4 regions of the Thalassotalea insulae genome follow, and region 2 is predicted to be linked to each of the others. Evidence: riboswitches for the same ligand, from Rfam matches in the RefSeq annotation. Region 2 holds a riboswitch; each other region holds the start of a gene.
The links. A riboswitch is a leader RNA that binds a small molecule or an ion and turns the genes downstream of it on or off. The one in region 2 is predicted to bind cyclic di-GMP.
Positions count from the first base shown of each region.

Region 1: linked by a shared signal. The riboswitch ahead of QQK06_RS01495 (hypothetical protein) and the one ahead of QQK06_RS16060 (DUF3718 domain-containing protein) in region 2 are both predicted to bind cyclic di-GMP.
Region 3: linked by a shared signal. The riboswitch ahead of QQK06_RS08540 (hypothetical protein) and the one ahead of QQK06_RS16060 (DUF3718 domain-containing protein) in region 2 are both predicted to bind cyclic di-GMP.
Region 4: linked by a shared signal. The riboswitch ahead of QQK06_RS08820 (GGDEF domain-containing protein) and the one ahead of QQK06_RS16060 (DUF3718 domain-containing protein) in region 2 are both predicted to bind cyclic di-GMP.

Region 1 covers NZ_BSST01000001.1:314,136-318,316, forward strand. The annotation lists gene QQK06_RS01490 (DUF938 domain-containing protein) at 1-383, shown strand, start outside; gene QQK06_RS01495 (hypothetical protein) at 579-1,682, opposite strand; cyclic di-GMP riboswitch class I at 1,743-1,825, opposite strand; gene QQK06_RS01500 (substrate-binding periplasmic protein) at 2,065-2,826, shown strand; gene QQK06_RS01505 (nucleoside deaminase) at 2,906-3,436, opposite strand; gene QQK06_RS01510 (collagenase) at 3,649-4,181, shown strand, end outside.
Region 2 covers NZ_BSST01000001.1:3,585,230-3,589,410, reverse strand. The annotation lists gene QQK06_RS16070 (CoA transferase subunit A) at 1-647, shown strand, start outside; gene QQK06_RS16065 (3-oxoacid CoA-transferase subunit B) at 658-1,314, shown strand; cyclic di-GMP riboswitch class I at 1,537-1,633, shown strand; gene QQK06_RS16060 (DUF3718 domain-containing protein) at 1,698-2,057, shown strand; gene QQK06_RS16055 (patatin-like phospholipase family protein) at 2,239-3,390, shown strand; gene QQK06_RS16050 (monovalent cation:proton antiporter family protein) at 3,393-4,181, opposite strand, start outside.
Region 3 covers NZ_BSST01000001.1:1,878,526-1,882,706, forward strand. The annotation lists gene QQK06_RS08530 (ABC transporter ATP-binding protein) at 1-252, opposite strand, end outside; gene QQK06_RS08535 (efflux RND transporter periplasmic adaptor subunit) at 262-1,536, opposite strand; cyclic di-GMP riboswitch class I at 1,768-1,859, shown strand; gene QQK06_RS08540 (hypothetical protein) at 2,170-2,589, shown strand; gene QQK06_RS08545 (peptidylprolyl isomerase) at 2,642-3,499, opposite strand; gene QQK06_RS08550 (DUF445 family protein) at 3,615-4,181, shown strand, end outside.
Region 4 covers NZ_BSST01000001.1:1,937,748-1,941,928, forward strand. The annotation lists gene QQK06_RS08810 (hypothetical protein) at 1-61, opposite strand, end outside; gene QQK06_RS08815 (tetratricopeptide repeat protein) at 70-1,932, opposite strand; cyclic di-GMP riboswitch class I at 2,065-2,147, shown strand; gene QQK06_RS08820 (GGDEF domain-containing protein) at 2,441-3,451, shown strand; gene QQK06_RS08825 (2-thiouracil desulfurase family protein) at 3,468-3,941, opposite strand; gene QQK06_RS08830 (DUF3630 family protein) at 3,943-4,181, opposite strand, start outside.

The DNA of each region.
Region 1 (4,181 bases), 3.3 Mb from region 2:
AACCGCCGTTAGCATTAGATCTTAGTTGCGCATGGCAACAAGCTTTATCGCCTGTTAAAGGTATTAAAAAGTTTGACGCTATTTTTACCGCTAATACCTTGCATATTGTGAGCTGGCCTTTAGTAAAACAGTTTTTTCATCAAGCAGGTCAACACTTAATCTCTGGCGGTAAATGCTGTATTTATGGGCCATTTAACTATCAGGGACAATATACCAGTGACAGTAATGCAAACTTTGATTTTTGGTTGAAGCAACGAGATGCTAACAGCGGTATTCGGGATATTGAACAGATTACGGAGCAAGCTCAATTAGCCGGATTACATTTAATCAAAGATCATCAAATGCCCGCTAATAACCGCTTGCTCACCTTTATCGCCTCATAAATAAATTGCTGGTATCTTGTTCCATAATACCTTTAAGGTTATCTAAACCTGCTTGTAAGTCATCGCCTATCATTTACTTAAAATCGATAAACAAAAACATCAGGTTCATTAGGTAGTCCATATGGCCACTAAAGCCCCATTTCACTTCAGTGTGATCAGCAGCAACACTTTCACTGTTTTTCCAGTACTCTGCAGTTATATGCGGCGTGGTAATAAAATTAAACCTAATAACGCTATTGCTAATAATGCGATACCCGCAGGTTCCGACACTTGTACAAGTGGTTGTTGTGTTAAGTTTTGTTCATTATTTATCGGTGCTTGCGATAATAACTGTTGTTGTTCAGGTAAAAGCGACGGCTGCTCAGCTACTTCTACTAATTGTTGTGGTGTGTCTTGTTGCTCATTTTCTGATTCTGGTGTCACATTGTCGTTATCGCTATTCTCACCTTCGTTGCTATTAGTGGTAGCAGCTTGCACAAATTGTTCAATTTTATTTTTCAGCGCTTCTTTATAAGGAGAGCTATATTGCACGAATTTCGGTGCACTTGGTGCTAAGTTAGCTGGCTGATAGTCAACGATATATTGAGGAAGCCCTGCAACTTGAGTGATCACAGCATCAAGCTCAGGGGCTCCAATATTCAGCGACTGAGCAATAATACTTGCCACGGGTGATGAATTCGTCGATGCCGAGCTACCAACATTAGCATTGCCGCTGACATTGCCGGAATAGCTATTTACTCCTGAAAATGTCGGCCGTTCGCTAGCACTGTAGCTAACTACGCTATGTTGCTCTCCAAGGTAAGAAAAGTATCCGCCGTTATTAAACTCAGAACCAGCAAAACTTTCAGATCCAGAGAATGCGCCTGATAACGACAAATCAGTTAAATCTAAATTATTATAGTGACTAACGGCATATGCAGGTACATTCATCACATTGATACTAATAGAATAATCATTTACCGTGACATCTTGCGCGTTCAACGACAAATCAACATTGGTATCTTCATCCACTTCACCAATATCTAAAACCAGCTGTTGACCTTGTAACTGCGCGGTAATCAGGTTACTACTGACAGAAACATGATATGAATTACCATCACTCTCCGTGTATGCTAGAGGAATAGTAACACGGGTATTTTCATTAACCGAAATAACATTGGTCGTCGTTTCGCTAACAGAGGTATTGATGACATCGTAAGCCGGAGAGCTTTTCACTAATCCAGCTTCTGCGACGAAGGTACTCAAAGCTAAACCTGTGACGAGTAAGCTGACTTTATCGAAAGGTAATAATCTGGCCATAAATACATCCCATCAAATGATTAAACATTAATTAAAAGCAAGGACGCACCAACAGAAATTCGCTGTAACCCCGCTACCATAGTACTTACCTTAGGCCGGAAGTTTTGCGTATATGGATTTCACCATACTTGCCTTTTTGAATTACCGCCAACTATAAACCAAAACTCTTTTAAAAGTCAATTAGTTAACTATTAAACCACTTTATACTGTTATTGCATTAAGCCAAAAAGTCAAACAAATAATTTGAGCAAACGCTAACAAATCATCAAACAACGGATATATAATATAATAAGGTGTGTTAAATTATGCGGCTGTTATAACATTCAGTTGATGTAAGTAGACACGCTATGCTTATGACTAAATGGCAAGATAAAGGGTATAAATGACAATTAACACCACTGTTTTAGTTAAATTATTAAGCGTTAATCTGCTACTTCCTCTGATAATGCTTAGTGTTTCATCTGTCAGCTATGCAAGACAAGAACTTGCCGTCGCTGTTGGCCTGGCTAAACCGCCTTATGTCATTCAAGAAAACGACAGCGGTTTTGAAATAGAATTAATCCGTAATGTTTTTGAACTGATGGGATATTCAACCAAGTTTGTCTACACCACCTTCGGGCACTCCCCAAAAATGCTAAATGTAAAAGAAATCGATGCGGTAATGACCACGAATAACCGGGTATTTAAAGATGAATCCAAATTAAGCAATATTTATGTTACCTATCAAAATGTTGCTATTTCACTCAAAGAAAGTAACCTTGCTATTAATGCCATCAGCGATCTCAGCAACTATAGCATTGCAGCGTTCCAAAAAGCCGATAAAGTCTTAGGAAATGAATACGCTAATGCCATTGAGCACAGTCCAATTTATTTACGAGTGGCAGAGCAAAAACAACAGCCGGTATTGTTACTTAAAAAACGCGTACAAGTACTTATTATGGATAGGAATATCTTTAATTATTTAGTCAAACAAATGCAAATAAGTGATATAGAACAAACATTTACTATTCACCCGATATTTCCAGAAACGCATTATAAAATGGCATTTAAAAACCCTGAGCACCGTAGCAGCTTTAACCAGATGTTTGATCAATATCGCTATAGCGATGACTATCAAATATTAAAAAAACAGTATGATTTGTAAATTGCTATTAGATAAAGAATCATAACTACACTCAGCCTGCAGGCTCCCTTTTATACCGATACATTCTATATGCTTTACCTTAAGTGCGACGGTGAAGGCATAGTACTTCATGCTCTAACAGTGGCCCCGCTATTTTCACTTGCCTGCCACTAAATTTTAACAATTCCCGACATGACAAATCAAAAGTAATATGAGAGTTTTTCCGGCCAAACTCAGCAAAAAATCTTGCTTGACTTAAACCGAATACTAATTGACCTACCCCACTCCAAAATATTGCTGAAGCGCACATTGGGCATGGTTCGTCACTGGTGTAAATCGTACAATTTTTTAAAAACTCCGGCGCGTAACGCTTCGATGCAATATGTAATAAATTAACCTCTGCATGGGCCAACACATCATTATCAGTAATGACAGAGTTTTCTCCCTCTAATAAGACATTTCCTTGCTCATCAACTAACACGCAGCCATAAGGTAAATTTCCCTGTTGAGCTGAACGTTTTGCGACTTGAATCGCACGACGTAGGAAAAAATCCTTGTCATTGTTGATAGTAGCCGTGGTTTCCACTTTTTTAATTTTTTTTTCATCAGTTTCCCTATCAATATTGAGCAACGATTACTGTCAGTTACTATCCGGTAATTAATTCATTTTTTAGCAACTTACCGCTAATTTTCGCTATAGCATAATTCCTAAACCTAAGTTGAGCTCAAGCGATAAATATTAATTTTTTGTTACTTTTTTGTTGCAGGATATATTTTATACAATATACTTACATGTGCTTTTCAAGCAATATTAATAACAATAATCAGCTAGAGGATATGAACGTGAACATTAAAAACTACCGGCTTTGTTCCAGCTTACTGCTGAGCGCGGCTATCAGCAGTGCGGCATCGGGAGCACAGTTAACAACTCATCCAGGGAAAAACGGTGCGCTACCTTCAAATTCAAACCATGCTCAACACTTAACAAACCCAACAGATAAAGGCTTTAATCCGCCAAGACAGATTTCACCTAAGCAATTTCAACTGCTACAACAAAATCAACAATCGGCTGACGATCACTATCAACGTCATCTGCTTAAACCCAAAAAAAGTGTTAACAGCAAAGTTAAAACAATTAGCAAAAGCGCAACAGCCACTCAAAGTGCGGCAGTCAATAGTTGTACCTCGCCTGCTGAATTACAAGGGTTGAGCGGAGATGAGCTAGTCAACGCAGTAAAATCTGGCGTACTCAATTCCTGTTTATACGGCCTGTTTAATAATTCATTAGTTGGTACTGAGGTATTTTCTGATGCCAGTATTACAACAATTGCTAATGCAATAAATGCCCAGTTAGTTTCATACGATGGTACCTCCGC
Region 2 (4,181 bases):
AAGATAACATGACCATCATTTCAGGTGGTTTTGGTTTATGTGGTATTCCAGAAAACTTGATTGCAGAAATCAAGCGCAAAGGCACTAAAGGATTAACAGTCGTGTCAAATAACTGTGGCGTTGACGACTTTGGTTTAGGTGTCTTATTACCAGATCGTCAAATTAAAAAGATTGTCGCATCATATGTCGGTGAAAATGCCGAGTTTGAACGTCAGATGATGAGTGGCGAACTAGAAGTAGAATTAACGCCGCAAGGTACATTAGCCGAAAAAATGCGTGCTGGTGGCGCTGGTATTCCAGCATTTTATACCGCCACAGGTTACGGCACTCCGGTAGCTGAAGGCAAAGAAGAACGTGAATTTAACGGTCGTCATTATATTCTAGAACCGGCAATCACTGGTGATTTTGCTATTGTCAAAGCGTGGAAAGCAGACCGTTACGGCAACTTGGTATATCGCAAAACAGCGCGTAATTTTAACCCTATGGCAGCAACTGCCGGTAAAATCACTGTGGTTGAAGTGGAAGAAATCGTTGAGCCGGGTCAACTAGATCCAGATCAGATCCATACCCCAGGTATTTACGTCGATCGACTGATTAAAGGGTCGTTTGAAAAACGCATCGAACAACGCACCGTGCGTGCCAAGTAAGGAGTAGCAAATGGCTTTATCAAGAGAACAACTTGCACAACGTGTTGCCCAAGAATTACAAGATGGTTACTACGTTAACTTAGGCATAGGTATTCCAACTTTAGTAGCTAACTACGTTCCAAAAGGAATGGAAGTAATGTTGCAATCGGAAAATGGTCTATTAGGCATGGGGGAGTTTCCAACCGAAGAAACTATTGATGCCGACCTGATCAATGCCGGTAAACAAACGGTAACCATGGCCACTGGTGCGTCAATCTTTGATTCTGCAGAATCATTCGCCATGATCCGTGGCGGCCATGTTGATTTAACCGTGCTTGGCGCATTTGAAGTCGATGTTCATGGTAATATTGCGTCATATATGATCCCAGGCAAGCTGATCAAAGGCATGGGTGGCGCTATGGATTTAGTTGCCGGTGCTGATAATATTATCGTAACAATGACCCATGCATCAAAACATGGTGAATCCAAACTATTAGCCGATTGTACACTCCCTCTTACAGGTAAAGGCTGTATCAAAAAAGTACTAACTGACTTAGCTTTTATCGAAATCAAAGACGGTAAGTTTCATCTACTTGAACGTGCTCCAGGCGTATCGGTTGAAGAAATTGTTAAACTGACCGCTGGTGAACTCGTTATTCCAGAGCATGTACCAGAAATGACATTTTAACCTTATAGTGTTAACCAAGCACAAGGGAGCATCAGCTCCCTTTTTTGTACAAAAAACTAAAATTTAACAGTCACTGATATAGCTACTCGTGATAACTAAGTGAGTAGTTCACGACTAATCATTTGTTTTATATAAAAATAATTTCACGCTATTTAATGACAAATATTGCGGAAAATGCCCCTCCTCTTGCAATTTTATACGAATTTAGTAATACTGAAGGTGACAAAGAAAGGGCAAGGCACGCGAAAACGTGCTACGCAAAACCACCGGTCTAAGGTCTTTATTGCAATATAATGGCTATGACAGCGGAGTTACCGAGTTATTAGGTACGTCCTGTGGTTTTTTCTTTTAATTAACTATTACGCATTTATAAGGTTATTAAAATGAAAAAATTATTACTAGTTTCTACGATTACTGCTTTAACATTGACGTCTGTTGTATCTGTTCCAAAAGCTCAGGCAGCCAACATAGCACAAAGTTTGTGTGAGTACGTTGCCGCTGATGATAAGAAACGCATGCGGAGATTTTTAAAAGCGAATAGACTGAAAATTCGTAGTGTTTTTGATGGTATTCAATGTAATGGTAAAAACTTGTTAGTATTTGCTGCCGATCGTGGCTCTGTAGATACAGGTTCTTTGATGATTTCAAAATTGCCAAAGAAAACTGTCTCAGACAACTTGGCACTAATGCAAAATGGATCGCAACCATTAATCGACGCTGCTAACGCTCGCGTCAGCAGTTAAATTATTTTTTAGTAGGCGTTATTTGTTTTACAAGTGAACTGTTTTACTAGCTAATAATTCTATGTCAATTTAAAAAGCCAGCATTTGCTGGCTTTTTCTTTTATGTCAAATAGTTACAAATCATTGTTTATTTTCATAAACAATTTACAATTAAAATGATAACAATAGAATTTCATAATAAATGTCACATAAAAGAAGCTATAAAAACAGTAAAAATGCCTTAGTGCTAACTGGTGGCGGTGCTCGAGCAGCGTATCAAGTTGGTGTGCTTTCAGCTATTTCAAAGTTTGCTCCAAGAAACCACCCTTTGCCCTTCCCCATCTTGTGCGGGACATCTGCCGGTGCCATTAACACTACGGCTTTAGCTTGCTACGCTTCCTGCTTTCAACTGGGGGTAAAAAAATTAGAATGGGTATGGAAAAACCTCACTACCAGTCGTATTTACCATAGCGATCCGTATCGAGTTTTTTCTCATATCTTTAAAGGGATTTTCGCCAGTTTTCAGGCCGATTATGCCAGTAAAACGCCACGCAGTTTACTCAATAACGCACCACTTCGTTTACTACTAAACGAAGTTATTGATTACCGGCGCATTGACAACAATATCAGAAAGGATTTTTTAACGGCGATATCTATCACTACTTCCAGTTACAGCAGTGGTGATTCCATCAGCTTTTTTCAATCAGAATCCTCTATCATTCCCTGGTTTAGAGCAAAACGTCGTGGTATTCCTAGCATGATCAACAGTGATCATTTACTAGCTTCAGCGTCAATTCCACTAGTGTTTCCATCGATAAAAATTCATAACGAACATTATGGTGATGGCTCTATTCATCAATTATCGCCGCTAAGCCCGGCCATTCACTTAGGTGGAGAAAAGTTATTTATTATCGGGGTCGAGCAGCCGAAAGAGCCCTTACACGCAAGAGAAAATAATCCGCATCCGCCAACGACAGCCACTATAGCCGGCCATTTACTCGACGGTATTTTTTCAGATACCTTGCAAAGTGACTTAGAACGTATGAACCGAGTCAACAATACCTTATCGCTTATTAATCAGGAAAACAAAAGGACACATGAGGGATTAAAGAATATCAACTCGTTTGTTATCAACCCCAGTCACGATTTTAATGCCATAGCCTTTGAGTACTATCATCAGCTGCCATTGGCGATTCGATTACTGCTAAGAACGATGGGGATAGCAAACGATCCTGAATCTAGTATCATCAGCTACCTGCTGTTTGATAAACAATACTGTCAGCACCTCATTAAACTCGGCTATCAGGATGCATTAGCACAAGAGCAAAGAATAAGAGAATATCTCGAATTATAAATTTATCGACCTTCTTGCAAGTAGCGTTCTACCCGTTCTACACGGCGTGGTTTACCGCGAATAACTAACGTATCCTGCGCTTGGAGCACAGTATCTAATGGCGGTTCTTCTGTTTCGCTATTATCACGTTTTAAACTCACAACCGTGACACGCCGTGCTGTTAAATTTAATGCTGCAATACTGTGGCCAACCGCAAAAGAGTCATCCGTTAATAACACCGCATTAGCAAACTCTATCCGTTCTATAGCTTCTGGGCTCATGTCAGTATGCTCCCCCTGAAAAAAACCATGTAAATGACTATAATGACTTTTCCGCTCTTTCTGCACCCGCTTAACAATTTTTGAAAAAGGGATCCCGGAAAGAGATAACACTTGAGACACTAACATTAAGCTCCCTTCAAGGCTTTCAGGTACCACTTGATTAGCACCGGCTAGCTGTAAACGTTCCAGATTATCATCGTTGCGCGTTCTCACTAAAATAGGAACATCAGGCGCTAAAGAGCGCACTTTTTGGATCACTTCAATCGACTGCTTATCTTCACCAAAAGCGATCACCACTAACTTAGCTTTAGATAACTTTGCCGCTTCCAATAACTCGGTTTTGCGAGAAGAGCCAAATAATACATTTTCTCCCGCTTCCCGCGCTTTGGTGGTTCTTAATGGATCGATATCTATCGCGACAAAATCGATTGACTCTTGTTTTAAAAAACGGCTGACTGTTTGACCAATACGGCCAAAACCACAAATAATAACATGATCATTAAGTTCATTTTGGCTCGGCAACTGCGACAG
Region 3 (4,181 bases), 1.7 Mb from region 2:
TTTTTGATTTCGTATTTCTGACAATCGATCATCACTTAATCCCTTAACATTTTGACCATCTAAAAAGTAATCACCGTGTTCAAAGGTTTCTAATAACCCGGCGATATTTAAAAATGTAGTTTTTCCCGAGCCGGAAGGGCCGGTCACCGAAACAAATTCACCACTTTTAATATGTAAATTGACGTCTCTTAACGCATGTGTTTCTACTAAGTTAGTTCTGTATATCTTGCTGACGTTATCCATTTTTAACATGGGATTCTCCTATTTAGTCAGATAAATTTGATCACGACTGTTGAACAAATCGAGGCTTGAAATCACTATTTGATCACCCGCCTGTAAACCGGCTACAACTTCAATTTCACCTATGCTTCTCGCACCAAGGTTGACACTGGTACGAATGGCATTATCACCATTGACGACATAAGCAATACGACCACCACCGCTTTCGACAAACGGACCTCGGCGCACTTTTAAAACATTTTCTTTTGATTCAATTAAGATACGGGCACTGACACGCTGGTTTTGACGCAAGTTTGCGATACCATTTTCATTAAAACGTAAGCGTCCTTTAACTTGGCCATTATTCACCTCTGGCGATATAGCAACGATTTGTCCCATATGGTTTTCCCCGTTAAAGCTAATTTCACTGGCCAGGCCGACACCTAAATCATCAGCAAAACTTTCCGGGATATTCACTTCTACTTCAAAGACGCTAAGATCAATTACCGTGATCAGCGACTCATTCGCAGCAACATTGTCTTTTTCTCGGATACTCACGCTACCAATAATGCCGTCTGTCGGTGCAATCAAAATCAGTTCCTGAACCTGGCGTTTAAGGTCATTTACTACAAATTGTTGACGGTCGAGCTGAGACTGCTTACGTTTTAACTCAAACGCCATGCTTTCTTTTTGTAGATCAAAATTTTGTTTTGCATGGCGATGAGCGAGTAAAGCACGTTTATATTCTGCAATTTTTTCTTCGTATTCTTTTTGGCTGATCAATGAATCTTTAATGCTAATTTCCGCTCTATTTTTATTAACCTCAGCTGCCTCTAAATTCACCGCCGACATTTCTATGGTTTGCTGAGTATTTAACTGTGACGTTTTGATTTCAATTTGATGACGGCCAACTTCCAGTTCTAATTGATCTAAAGTTGCCAATTCTTGCTCATAACGGTTTCTTAATTGCGGACTATTTATTTCTGCGAGTTTTTGCCCTTGTGTTACCGTATCACCTGCTTTAATAAACAAACTAACAATGCCAGGGGCTTTTGCATAAAGTGTTGGACTATTCGCCGCAACAATTTGCCCTTGTACACCGATATCACGTTGCAAATTACCACGCTCAACTGTGGCAAATCTCAATCGCTCGGCCGCCACCGTTAAGTCAGAAGAAAACATACTGTTAAATTTGGGTGCGGCATAACCAATAACACTGATAATAACAATCAATACCAGAGCAATTTGCATGATCCGTTTTTTGTTAAAGTGTGGCTGCTCAATCTTAATATCTTGACCAGAAGTGTCTCTCAACATAGATATGTTCCTGTAAGTGAAATTGACTGTTACCGAAGTAACACTTTCGTAATAAGGTTGTTAACAGCAAAGAAAGTGCCAACACTTATACGGTTGATTTTATTGAATTTAATTTAAAATAATAAAGAGCGAACAGTGTCCTGTTCGCTCTAACTGATGACCGAACAGCTAGATTAGCCACAGGTGGAATCTGTACATTTATCCAAAAATTCGTTACATTGAGCACGCATCAGTTGAAAAAGGCAAACTAGATGAAAGTCTAGGACGCAAAGCCAGCGGTCTAAGGAAATTTGAAAAGTTTCTATGATGGCGTAGCTACCGACACTGGAGTATTGAATTGTAATACCAAGTTGCTTAATAACAGCTCAATATCCCTTGTATACCAGCAGTTTCTGCTGCCCATTTTCAGCATGCACCTTAATTAACCACTTTTTAAAGAGTAAATTATGTGTGATCAACAAAGAAAAACCTACGATGCCGATAGGCAGACTATAATTGATAATGAAAATTATATTATCGGTATAAATAACCTGTTTCTTTAACAGTCAAGAGATCAGGTTTGCTATCAACCATGGGCAAAAAACTGACTTATGCCAATTAAACAACTAAGGATAATTAACATAAGGTATATCAATGAAATCGATTATTATTGCTATTTTTTTCGCGTTAACGCTGTGTGCTTGTAACGAACCAAAAGAGATTAGTGCCGATCAAGTCGCAGTGGCATTTTTCGACGCCCTCTATAATCAAAAAGATATCAAACAAGCCACCAGTTACTGTACACCTGATTTTGCCAAGCAGCTCACTCAGTACCGCACCGCGCAAAATGCCGCTCGTCGTTTATTTAATATGTCTTTTGACTCAACAAAAATTGATGCGGCGCTCGCAGACTTTAAAGTAAGAGAAGAGTTTAATACTACCGGTAAATTAACCATTTTATTTACTGGTGATCGTCATGGTAAAACCTATAAAGAACTCAAAAGCATAAAAATGGTTAAAAAAGGTCAAACCTGGCTGGTTGATGAATTACTCAAAGATCCTATCGCTAGCTAGCGAGTAATAGATGAGTTATTGCTTAACTTGCGCTAACTCATCTATTAATCTGTTACTGCGCAATACGTACACCAACCGGCGTTTGGCAAATATCTAGCACTTGCGGCGGTTTTTTGTAGAAAAACGTATGATCGCGTTGTTTGCGCTCGGCTAACTTCTCGGCATATGTTGGATGCTCGGTATTTTTCACTTCCAGATTAAGGCGCTGCGCTACTGGCACATCCGTCATCAATTGCACTTTCACCATAGGAGTATAATCTTTTTTATCCACCTCCGTTGCACCTTCAATGACTGAGGTACGAGTGATCGACTGGACATGATTCATGCCATAAACTACTCGGCCAAATACCGTCATAATGCGGTCTAAATAGCGAGGTGCCTGACCATTAGGGATATAAAAATGGCTAGTGGCGGTATCAGGCTCATTTTCCCTTGCCATGGCGATCACGCCAGGACAATGTAACAACCAGGCCTTTTGCTCTTTCGGGCTATAACCCAAAGCAAAACCGTCTTTAAAGCCAGTTTGCGGCGCGAATAAGTCATTATTTTGTACTAAAGTGAATGACCACTTATTATCAACCGCAAAATCTCCTTCAATTTTTAACGGCGCTACTGATTTATCCTTTTCGCTGGCGTCTTCCGGCCCCCCCTGAGCGACAAAGCCATCGATCACCCGATAAAACTTTTCTCCATCATAAAAGCCTTTTTTAACCAGCGTCTTAAACTGCTTTACATGGTTTGGCGCAAACTGAGGTGCCAGTTCGATCACTACCTTGCCCTGAGGTAAAGTCATTAGTACGGTATTCTCGGGATCCAATTTACGCCATTGAGAGTCTTGCGTCTGGCTAAACGAGCTGGCAGAAGCGAACAGAACTAAGCTACAGGCAAGCGCTAACGATTTCATTTTCATAATTTTTTCCTAATTGTTGTTGCTGTTTAGTTAACCAAATCAGCTCGCTTGGCGCAATCCCTAAGCCCTGATACACTAGCGCCGGTTATCATCAAATAAGCAAACGGAGATAAAAGTGAATAAAAGCATGATCACTAACCTCTTGGCACTGGCATTTACCCTAGGCGGCTGGTATAGCGAACAGGCCATCATTTACAGTATTGGGCTATTTGCCCTGTCCGGTGCCATTACTAACTGGTTAGCGATACATATGCTATTTGAAAAAGTCCCGCTGTTATATGGCTCTGGGGTGATCCCGGCACGTTTTGAAGATTTTAAAGCCGGTATTCGCAACCTAATGATGGAACAATTCTTTACCGAGGAAAATATCGATCGCTTTCTATCTGACAGTACAGGTCACGCCAGCACCTTAGACTTGGCGCCGGTCATTGAGAAAATCGATTTATCACCAGCGTTTGACGATCTAGTCAACGTTATTGAAAACTCGTCTTTTAGCGGCATACTTGCTATGGTTGGCGGCGCGCAAGCATTACAACCTATGCGTGAACCTTTTATTGATAAAATGAAAGAAACCATGGGACGGATCTCGCAAAGTGAGCAGTTTAATACCATTTTGCGTGATCAGCTTGAACAGCCAAATGTCATGACTAGCATGAGGTTAAAAGTCAGCGATATCATCGAA
Region 4 (4,181 bases), 1.6 Mb from region 2:
GAAAATAAAAATAAATACTAACGGCAACAAATATACCAATAATTACCAGACTAAATACCATATATAAGCCTATGTTTTATAACTACTATATTCAGCTCTCGTTGATTCGCTCAAACGAGATAAGAAAATGTAAGGATCAATATCTTGAACATTTGGAGATTGGCAATCGTAACCAACTTTTAAAGAAAACTCACCTAAATTAGCAAAAAACTGCACTTTTAATGCGTTTGTTAATTGTTCAAAGGTTTTTCTTAACTGCTCTGGTGCTTGATAAGGAGCAAGAAATAAATACTCTCCCTCATTAATTAACCCAACCTGATCAAATTCTCCTTTATGTTCATTAACCAAGGTAGCGATAATACGTGCCACTTCCTCGACCACCTTTTTATTGAACTGAAATCTTAATTCTTGCCAATTATCGATGGAAAAATACCCCACTGACAGTGGGTATTCAAATTTTCGCGCCATTTTATAATAATGTTGATAAAAGCTCTTAGTTTGCGAAGGCGTTGCCAAAATATCTGTCGGCTTTTCAATTTCATCATATTGCTGATTCAATCGTTTTGCCCTGTGTTTAAGTATTATGCTCAATAGTAAAATCACCATTAGCGCAATGACGACAGCCAGACTGACAATTACCTGATATTGCTGGTTAAATTTTTCAGCAAACTGATTTTTCAGTTCAGTTTCTGCCGCCATATTTAGTGACAATTCGCGATTTTTTTCGCTGGCAATATTATTAGGATCCAACTCGCTTGGCAGGTGCTGATGGACATGATTAAAATGTTTATAACGCTCAATATACCTAGTTTGCGCCTGATAAGCTTGTTGATATAACCCCTGCTCCTGATACATTTGCGCCAAGTATTGATAGAAGGCAATTTGTTCTTGAGTCAATTCCGTACTGTTAACCAACATTTCAGCCTGAGTGATATATTGATAGGATTGTGCGTAGTTTCCCTTAACTTTGGCTACCTGAGCCAAGTTAAGTAAAGTTGTTAAATACGGCTGAGGGATGTTTTGCCCATGAAAAAGTTCATTCGCCACCATCAAATGCTCAGATGCCTGATCATACTTTGCTTGCTTTAATAACACTTGCCCCAAGCCAAGCTCTGCGTATGCAATTCTGATCGGCGCATTTTTTTTCTCAGCATATTGTTTTGCACCATTAAAGGCATGAAAGGCATCATCTAACTGATCTAATTTAAGATAACAACGAGCAATATTGTAATAGGTCTGGTCAATATTAAATTGTTTATTCTGATCAAACCTGATTTTCAGTACCTTATTATATAGTTTTAGCGCCGTTTGATATGAACCTAAATAAAAATGCGCATTAGCAATCACCGCCAGTAAATGAATATGATCATTAAATTGCTCATAATTTGCGAGCAATTGCTGAATTTGCTGTAAATCGATTAATGCCAGTTGATGCTCCGCAATAACCGCATTCGCCATAGCCCGATATCCCAAAGCCTTAATCAACAAAATAGGAGTGTTAATTTGTTTTGCCAATACAACCGCCTGATCGGCAATTTCCTTCGCTTGGTGATATTTACCTTTATAGTAATAACCAGCGGCCACTTTCAGTGTTAATGATAAATGTAGCTTAGCCTCTAGACCAATCAACGCTTCGCCATCTAAAGAAAATTGTAATGCTTTCGCCAAATCCCCTTTATTAACGGCTGCATCAGCTAATAAACTAAACATTTTACCTATGGTATTAGCGTTATAGAGCTCTCGATTGCGAATCACTTTTTGCGATAATTCAATCACTGTTTGATAAGGCAAGGATTCAGGATCGGTCAAAAACAAGGTATCAACCTGAATAATATTGTCTTGCAGTTCCGACAGTTTTGCTTCATTGGCATCAACAAAAGTTGTAAAAAAACCAGAAAACAGCACTAACAGCACAAATAAGCTAGATTTCATTAATCTATATTTTCCTTAATATTCATAACATTATAAATAAACTGTCGATAGTGGCGACGACATGACACGATAATTTATCATAAAGGTTTACAAGCTGTCTTCATAGCTTATAATGGTCACTGAGCTGCTAAAGCTCGATAAGGGCAAATCTAGTGAAAGCTAGAGACGCAAAGTTACCGGTCTAAGGGGAAACCTAAGATAGCGGAACTACCGAATTTAGATATAGTGGGGGCTTGTCTATATTTTGCAGTCGCTAACTTACTATTCCTGACCTACTTTGCGTGCCTCCCTTGTCCCTCTCATGAGTTTAATAAAACATCATGTCTACTGCGACACAATAGCGCATTATCAACAAATTTAGGCAGAATCAATCTTACCAGCCACTTTATTTACATTTTATTAATACTAATTCCATATTTACTCTAGCACTTTTGACAAAATTGCTAGAGAATAGATGCCATAATAATAATAATAAGACGTCGCCGCGCTAATTAGAGGTTTGGAAGTAGTGAAGTATCATGATTCCATGGAACAAGCAGATAACAAACTTGCGCTTGCTATAAAGCAATTGCAACTTTGGCACCTCCCTGCTTCGCCGATAAATTATGCCGTCAGTTATGAATATGTCAGCGGCAAAAATACAGCGCTCATTGCGCAAATAAAACAGCATTTTTCCTTAGGCAAAAAGCTGGATAATTTTTTTATTGAAGAGCTATATCAACTTTATATTCTCGGACAAGGTAAATTTCGTGACGAGATAATCACAGAAATTGATGACCTTATTAGTGGCGTCCAGCAAAATAGTGAAAGTTCGGTTAACTTTACTAGCAACTTAATCAAAAGAATTGATGACAACATCACAGGATTAAAATCCCAAAACGCCCAACAAATCGCATACGCTATCCAACAAATTGAAAAGGCGTCGCTGTCATTTAAGCAAAAGCAACAACAGCTGGCGCAGCAATTAAAAATTTCTAAGCAACAATCGCAATCACTGAAAAAAGAGTTAGCAGAAGTTAAAAAGGAAATTTATCTGGATCCATTAACTGGCTTATACAACCGTAAGGCACTTAATAAGCACTTGGAAAGCTGGAGCAAAGAGAATCCAAATAAGCAAGTGGCTGCGATTGTGATTAGTGTCGATCAAATGCAACAAATAACTCAGAAATACGGAGCCTTGATCAGCGATGTATTATTGGCAAAAGTAGCGAATAAAGTTAGCAGCTACGTCGGTGACAGTGGGCTCCCAGTGCGTGCTGGCCACGATGAATTTTTAATACTCTTGCCAGAAATTGAACGTTCTACAGCCGGCGAAATCGCAGAAAAAATCCGCCAGGGTGTAGAAAAACTTCGTTTTGTTAGCAGCAAATCAGGAATGCATTTACCACAAATGACGATTTCAACCGGGGTTAACGACTTTAAACTGTCCCAAAATGTTCAGACAATTCTTAATTATACCCGCACTTTAGTAATGGATTTGCAGCGCGGTGGTCATAATAGGCTCACAGTAGCTAATTAACCCCAGCTCGGCTTCACTAATTATCTTGATCGAGTGCCTCGACTTGCACAATAAGTTCATTAAGGCTTTGCTCAGAGTAGACTGTAATACCGTTCTGACGTAGCAATGCTGCCGTCAGCCCTTGCCCAACAATTTTTTCTCCCTGAAAATGACCGTCATATATTAACTGACTGCCACAAGATGGACTGGATTCTTTTAATAAAGCGTAACGAATTTTATGTCGCTGGCAAAGTGCCAAAGCAGACTGCGCCCCTTGATTAAAAGCATCAGTGACATCAATGCCGGTATTATCATAAACCCTGTGATCTAGCTGGCTAATTTCAGCTGGTGCTCTAGGCACAGATAAGCCGCCGGCAACTTCAGGGCAAACAGCCACTACACGTCCTTGTTGCTGCCAGCGAATGAGCTGTTGATTTAGTAACAGCTGATGGCCGCCATCATAACGGACGCTTTGCCCTAACAAACAGGCACTGACTAATATTTTTTCCATATCATGCCCCTTTTAACACTGCATAAAAAGACTCTATATTCATTTGAGCCATCTCATCTTCACTATCAAGCCAGATTGACTCAGAGTAGCATTCAAAATTTAATTGAAAATGATTTTGCTGCCATAGTAAGCGGGCTACCACCCGATCGGCTCCTTCTAAAGATTCAACCCACTGACATTGTGGATACTGATGAAAAAATTGCTCTACGATTAGCGCAATATCTTCTTGCGACCAGTTCT